Thermus aquaticus: one gene and its partner. The protein of the gene in region 1 binds, or shares a complex with, the protein of each later gene. Links are inferred from orthologs where the notes say so. Each region holds a gene or a part of one and is shown on either strand. Other genes may lie near its edges. The genes, in order: uvrB and BVI061214_RS06685.

The links.
Region 2: the proteins of uvrB (region 1) and BVI061214_RS06685 are in contact, whole or in part, in a crystal structure (PDB 7EGT), measured with the Thermus thermophilus proteins. The link is inferred for Thermus aquaticus from one-to-one orthologs. Residues at the interface, in WP_096411307.1 of Thermus thermophilus: Glu23, Leu25, Arg26, Asp27, Gly28, Glu29, Arg30, Phe31, Arg55, Glu326, Asp327, Phe328, Glu379, Ser382, Gln383, His398, Gly400, Arg401; in WP_096412145.1 of Thermus thermophilus: His654, Arg656, Phe657, Gln666, Asp668, Glu669, Lys680, Arg681, Leu682, Ser683, Lys685, Tyr686, Ala687.

The regions. Positions count from the first base shown.
Region 1 is NZ_LHCI01000106.1:440,318-443,571, reverse strand. Bases 23-2,972 are described here. They hold uvrB (excinuclease ABC subunit UvrB), read left to right. Parts: upstream 23-473; coding sequence 474-2,471; downstream 2,472-2,972. Other genes in these bases: BVI061214_RS03340 (E3 binding domain-containing protein), read right to left, coding at 2,468-2,972; BVI061214_RS03350 (S-layer homology domain-containing protein), read left to right, coding at 23-377. Also shown: more of BVI061214_RS03350, read left to right, coding at 1-22; more of BVI061214_RS03340, read right to left, coding at 2,973-3,254. UniProt on the Escherichia coli protein: The UvrABC repair system catalyzes the recognition and processing of DNA lesions. A damage recognition complex composed of 2 UvrA and 2 UvrB subunits scans DNA for abnormalities.
Region 2 is NZ_LHCI01000106.1:1,030,078-1,033,317, forward strand. Bases 128-3,063 are described here. They hold BVI061214_RS06685 (ATP-dependent helicase), read left to right. Parts: upstream 128-510; coding sequence 511-2,616; downstream 2,617-3,063. Other genes in these bases: BVI061214_RS06690 (hypothetical protein), read left to right, coding at 2,627-3,063. In the rest of the region: more of BVI061214_RS06690, read left to right, coding at 3,064-3,240. UniProt on the Escherichia coli protein: A helicase with DNA-dependent ATPase activity. Unwinds DNA duplexes with 3'-5' polarity. Translocates on single-stranded DNA with 3'-5' polarity. Initiates unwinding more efficiently from a nicked substrate than double-stranded DNA.

The DNA of each region.
Region 1 (3,254 bases):
GCCTCACCGGGGAGGTGGCCGCGCGGCAGACGCGGCAGACGGTCGGCCCGAGCCCCGTCGAGGAGCTCAAGTGGAGCGTGGGCCTCTCCTTGGGCGAGTTCCTCTTCCCCGGCTCCAAGCTGGAGGCCCGCTACGGGGAGTACCGGGCGTCCAACGTGGCCAGCATCCGGGTGGGGGCTGTCAACAGGGCCTTTGACCCGTCGGACGACCGCCTCTACTCGAACAACGGTACCAACAGCGGCTCCGTCAGCGGCTCCGTGGCCGGCTTCAACGTGACCTGGTCCTACTACGACTTCCGCGCCGACTACGGGGAGTACATCACCTCTCTCGGCGACCACGCCCGCACCTTCCGGGTCACCTACACCACTAGGTTCTAGGCCCTAGGCCCCTTCCCCCGCCCCTTAGGGGCGGGGGTTTTCTCACCCCAGCCCGGCCTTGCCGGGCTGGGGACCCCAGTCCCTATACTCAAAGGGATGACCTTCCGCTACCGGGGGCCAGGGCCCAAGGGGGACCAGCCCAAGGCCATAGGGGAGCTTTTAGAGGCCCTGAGGGACGGGGAGCGCTACGTCACCCTCCTCGGGGCCACGGGCACGGGGAAGACCGTCACCATGGCCAAGGTCATTGAGGCCCTGGGGCGGCCCGCCTTGGTCCTCGCCCCCAACAAGATCTTGGCGGCCCAGCTCGCGGCGGAGTTCCGGGAGCTCTTCCCGGAGAACGCCGTGGAGTACTTCATCAGCTACTACGACTACTACCAGCCCGAGGCCTACGTGCCGGGGAAGGACCTCTACATAGAGAAGGACGCCAGCATCAACCCGGAGATTGAGCGCCTAAGGCACTCCACCACCCGAAGCCTCCTCACCCGGCGGGACGTGATCGTGGTGGCCTCGGTCTCCGCCATCTACGGCCTGGGGGACCCGAGGGAGTATCGGGCGCGGAACCTGGTGGTGGAACGGGGCCAGCGCTACCCCCGGGAGGCCCTCTTGGAGAGGCTTTTGGACCTGGGCTACGAGCGGAACGAGATAGACCTCTCCCCGGGCCGCTTCCGGGCCAGGGGGGAGGTCCTGGAGGTCTTCCCCGCCTACGAGACCGAGCCCATCCGGGTGGAGCTCTTTGGCAACGAGGTGGAGCGCATCCTCCAGGTCCACCCCATCACCGGGGAACGCTTGCGGGAGCTTCCGGGCTTCGTCCTCTTCCCCGCCACCCACTACCTCTCCCCGGAGGGGCTGGAGGAGATCCTGAAGGAGATAGAGAAGGAGCTCTGGGAACGGGTCCGCTACTTTGAGGAACGGGGCGAGGTCCTCTACGCCCAGCGCCTCAAGGAGCGCACCCTCTACGACCTGGAGATGCTGAGGGTCATGGGCACCTGCCCGGGGGTGGAGAACTACGCCCGCTACTTCACGGGCAAGGCCCCCGGGGAGCCCCCCTTCACCCTCCTGGACTACTTCCCCGAGGACTTCCTGGTCTTCCTGGATGAGTCCCACGTGACCGTGCCCCAGCTCCAGGGCATGTACCGGGGGGACTACGCGCGCAAGAAGACCCTGGTGGACTACGGCTTCCGCCTGCCCTCGGCCCTGGACAACCGCCCCCTGCGCTTTGAGGAGTTTTTGGAGAAGGTCTCCCAGGTGGTCTTCGTCTCCGCCACCCCGGGGCCCTTTGAGCTTGCGCACTCGGGCCGGGTGGTGGAGCAGATCATCCGGCCCACGGGGCTATTGGACCCCCTGGTGCGGGTCAAGCCCACGGAGAACCAGATCCTGGACCTCATGGAGGGCATCCGGGAGCGGGCCCAGCGGGGGGAGAGGACCCTGGTCACGGTCCTCACCGTGCGCATGGCCGAGGAGCTCACCGACTTTCTGGTGGAGCACGGCATCCGGGCCCGCTACCTCCACCACGAGCTGGACGCCTTTGAGCGCCAGGCCTTGATCCGGGATCTGCGCCTGGGCCACTTTGATGCCCTAGTGGGGATCAACCTCCTCCGCGAGGGCCTGGACCTCCCCGAGGTCAGCCTGGTGGCCATCCTGGACGCCGACAAGACCGGTTTCCTCAGGAGCGAAAGGAGCCTCATCCAGACCATCGGCCGGGCGGCCAGGAACGCCAGGGGCGAGGTCTGGCTCTACGCCGACCAGGTCTCCGAGGCCATGGAGAAGGCCATCCGGGAGACCAACCGGAGGCGGGCCATCCAGGAGGCCTACAACCTCGAGCACGGCATCGTCCCCAAGACGGTGGAGAAGGGGGTGCGGGCGGTGATCCGCCCCGAGGGGTACGGGGAGGCCCCCTTTGAGCTCCCTTCGGAAGAGGAGGACCTCAAGGCCCGGTTGGCGGAGCTGGAGCTTCTCATGTGGCAGGCGGCGGAGGCCCTGGACTTTGAGCGGGCGGCGGCGCTTAGGGACGAGATCCGAGCCCTGGAGGCCAGGCTCCAGGGCGTGAAGGCCCCGGAAGCCCTTCCGGGGAAGAGGCGGCGGAGAAGGCGCTAGGCCAACAGGAGGACGGGGTCTTCCAGGTAGAGGGCCACCCGCTCCAGAAGCTTCCTGGCCAGGGGGGCATCCAGCCCTGAGACGGCGAGGATCCCGTCGGGGGCCAGGAAGAGGCTGGGCCGGCCCGTGTGGACCTCCTCCTCGCCGAAGAAGCAGAGGAGGCCTTCCCCCTCTTCCCCGCCCTCCTGGTGGAAAAGGGCCAGGAAGGCCGGGCTTGGCCTGAGGCCCCTGACCCTTTCCCCCTCCACCCGGCCGAGGAGGGGCCTATGGGGGAGCTCCAGCTCGGCGAGGGCCCTTTCCGCCGCCTTGAGGAGGAAGGGCAGAGGGGTTTCCGGTACCCCGTGGACCCGGTGGAAGGCAGCCAGGGCCTCCCCTAGACGCGTCTGGTCCACCTTCCGGCGGAAGACCCGAAGGGGGGCGCTTTGGGCGGGCGCGGGCACGGGGGCCACCCCCAGGAGAGGGCCTGGGGGGATCTCCTGGGTGGGGAGGGCTTCCTCGAGGGCGGGAGGCGCCTCGGGTTCAGGGGCCTCCTGGGCGGCCTCCTGAAGCTCCTCTTGCCGGGGCTCGGGGAGGGGCCTTTCCAAAAGGTCCTCCTCCCAGGCCTCGAGGGCCTCTTCCTCCTCGGGGAGGAAGAGGGGCTCCTCGTCCAGGAGGTCTATCTCGGGGAAGTCCAGGGCGAGCTCCTCCTCGGGGACCTCCTCCACCTGCAGGGTGGGGGTCTTGGGGGCCTCGGGGATGAGCTCGGCAAGGTCCACCCCTTCCCTTTCCAGAGCGGCCTGGGCC
Region 2 (3,240 bases), 590 kb from region 1 along the record:
TTCCCTTTAGGGGCCTCCCCCAGGTCCTTCAGGAGGCGCTCCAGGTAGGCCTGGCGCAGGTCCAGGGGGGCGAAGGGCGCGGGCTCGGGAAGGGTCTCGGGCAGGGTGAGGGCCTCTCCGGGAAGAGGCTCTCCGGGCCCCAGGCGGAGCTTCACCCCCTGGAAGCGGGCGGGCCTGCGGCTTGCCGTCAGGTAGAGGCCCCCCGCCTCCAGGGTCTCCAGGGCCAGGCCGAAGAGGGGAAGGGGGGCGGGGCCCAGGAGAAGGTGGGTTTCCAGGCCCAGGCCCGAGAGGACCCGGGCGGCCTCCTCCGCCATCTCCCGGGCCAGGAAGCGGGCGTCGTGGCCCACCACCGCCCTTTTGATGCCTCGGGCGAGAAGGGCCTCGCCCAGGCCCGCCGCCGGACGGGCCGCGCTCCCAAAGGTGAAGCCTCGGGCCAGTTCGCCCACGAAGCCTTCGGGCGTGGGGTAGAGCTCCATGCCTTAGAGTCTACCCCGTGGTAGACTCACCCCCGTGGGCGAGGCGCATCCCTCCGAAGAGGCCCTGCTCTCCTCCCTGAACGAGGCCCAGCGCCAGGCCGTCCTCCACTTTGAGGGCCCGGCTTTGGTGGTGGCGGGGGCGGGTAGCGGCAAGACCCGGACCGTGGTCCACCGGGTGGCCTACCTCATCGCCAGGCGCGGGGTCTTCCCCTCGGAGATCCTAGCCGTCACCTTCACCAACAAGGCCGCCGAGGAGATGAAGGCCCGCCTGAAGGCCATGGTGAGCGGGGCGGGGGAGCTTTGGGTCTCCACCTTCCACGCCGCCGCCCTGCGCATCCTCAGGGTCTACGGGGAGCGGGTGGGCCTGAAGCCCGGCTTCGTGGTCTACGACGAGGACGACCAGACGGCTTTGCTCAAGGAAATCTTCAAAGAGCTCGGGCTCGCCGCCAAGCCCGGTCCCATCAAGAGCCTCTTGGACCGGGCCAAGAACCAGGGGGTGCCCCCCGAGCGCCTTCTTTTGGAGCTTCCCGAGTTCTACGCCGGGCTTTCCCGGGGGAGGCTCCAGGACGTCCTCCACCGCTACCAGGAGGCCCTGAGGGCCCAGGGGGCTTTGGACTTTGGGGACATTCTCCTTTATGCCCTAAAGCTTCTGGAGGAGGACGGAGAGGTCCTGAAGCGGGTCAGGAAGCGGGCCCGCTTCATCCACGTGGACGAGTACCAGGACACCAACCCCGTCCAGTACCGCTTCACCCGGCTTCTGGCGGGGGAGGAGGCCAACCTCATGGCGGTGGGGGACCCGGACCAGGGCATCTACTCCTTCCGGGCGGCCGACATCCGCAACATCCTGGACTTCACCCAGGACTACCCCAAGGCCAGGGTCTACCGCCTCGAGGACAACTACCGCTCCACCGAGGCCATCCTCCGCTTCGCCAACGCCATCATCGTTAAGAACGCCCTCCGCTTGGAGAAGACCCTGAGGCCGGTGAAAAAGGGCGGGGAGCCCGTGCGGCTTTTCCGGGCGGAAAGCGCCCGGGACGAGGCCCGCTTCGTGGCCGAGGAGATCGCGCGGCTTGGCCCCCCTTTTGACCGGGTGGCCGTCCTCTACCGCACCAACGCGCAAAGCCGCCTCCTGGAGCAGGCCCTGGCCAGCCGGGGCATTCCGGCCCGGGTGGTGGGGGGCGTGGGCTTCTTTGAGCGGGCCGAGGTGAAGGACCTTTTGGCCTACGCCCGCCTGAGCCTGAACCCTCTGGACGCCGTGAGCCTCAAGCGGGTCCTGAACACGCCGCCCCGGGGAATCGGCCCGGCCACGGTGGAGAAGGTCCAGGCCATCGCAAAGGAGCGGGGCCTGCCCCTCTTTGAGGCCCTGAAGGTGGCGGCGCGGACCCTTCCCCGCCCCGAGCCCCTGCGGGCCTTCCTGGCCCTCATGGAGGAGCTCATGGACCTGGCCTTCGGCCCGGCGGAGGCCTTTTTCCGCCACCTCCTCCTGGCCACCGACTACCCCGCCTACCTGAAGGAGGCCTACCCCGAAGACGCCGAGGACCGCCTGGAGAACGTGGAGGAGCTTTTGCGGGCCGCCAAGGAGGCGGAAAGCCTCATGGACTTCCTGGACAAGGTGGCCCTCACGGCCCGGGCGGAGGAGCCCGCCGAGGCCGAGGGGCGGGTTGCCCTCATGACCCTCCACAACGCCAAGGGGCTGGAGTTTCCCGTGGTCTTCCTGGTGGGGGTGGAGGAGGGGCTTCTGCCCCACCGCTCCTCCCTCTCCACCCAGGAGGGCCTCGAGGAGGAGCGCCGCCTCTTCTACGTGGGGGTCACCCGGGCCCAGGAGCGGCTTTACCTCTCCTACGCCCAGGAGCGGGAGATCTACGGCCGCCTAGAGCCCGTGCGCCCAAGCCGCTTCCTAGAGGAGGTGGACGAGGGCCTCTACGAGGTCTACGACCCTTACCGCCAAAGCTCCAGGAAGCCCACCCCGCCGCCCCACCGGGCCCTGCCCGGGGCCTTTAGGGGTGGGGAGAAGGTGGTCCACCCCCGCTTCGGCCCGGGGACCGTGGTGGCGGCGGCCGGGGACGAGGTCACCGTGCACTTTGAGGGGGTGGGGCTCAAGCGCCTCTCCCTGAAGTACGCCGACCTGAGGCCGGCCTAGGAGGCGAAGGATGTGGCCCCCCTACCACAAGGCAAGGCCCCTTCCCGTCTTCTACGGGAAGGCCTCGGCCTTCTTCGGGCCCCTGGCGGCGGAGATCGCCGCAAGCCGCCTCCCCCTCTTCCCCTACCCGGTGGAGGACCAGGACCCCTGGGCGGCCCTTCCCTGCCTGAGGCCTTTGGACTTCGCCGGGATGGTGCTGGAGGAGGCCTCGCCGCCTCCCGAGGGGATGCGCCTCGAGGCCGAGGCGGAGCGGGCGGGCCTGGTGGACCTGGTGGTGCCGGGGGCCTTGGGGCTCGTGGGGCATTACACGGAGGGGCTCGCTTTGGACCGGCTCCTTTCCGCCTTCTTCCCGGGGTCCAAAGCCCTTTGGCTTGGCCCCTTGCGCCTGGGCCTCGCCCCCTTCCTCCGGGCCCTTGGCCAGGTTTCCGTGGGGGCGGGGAGCTTCGCCGAGGGGGATAGCTTCCTGGCCCGCCTGCCCGAAAGGGCCCGGGGGCACGTGGCCCTGAGGCCCGAGGAGGTGGGCGCCTTAGCCCTCAAGGCGGACCTGGTCATCTTCGCCGGGGGCAGGCTTCCCCTGGACGTTCTCCAACCCTTCCACGCCCTCCTGGCCCTGGCCCCGGTGGA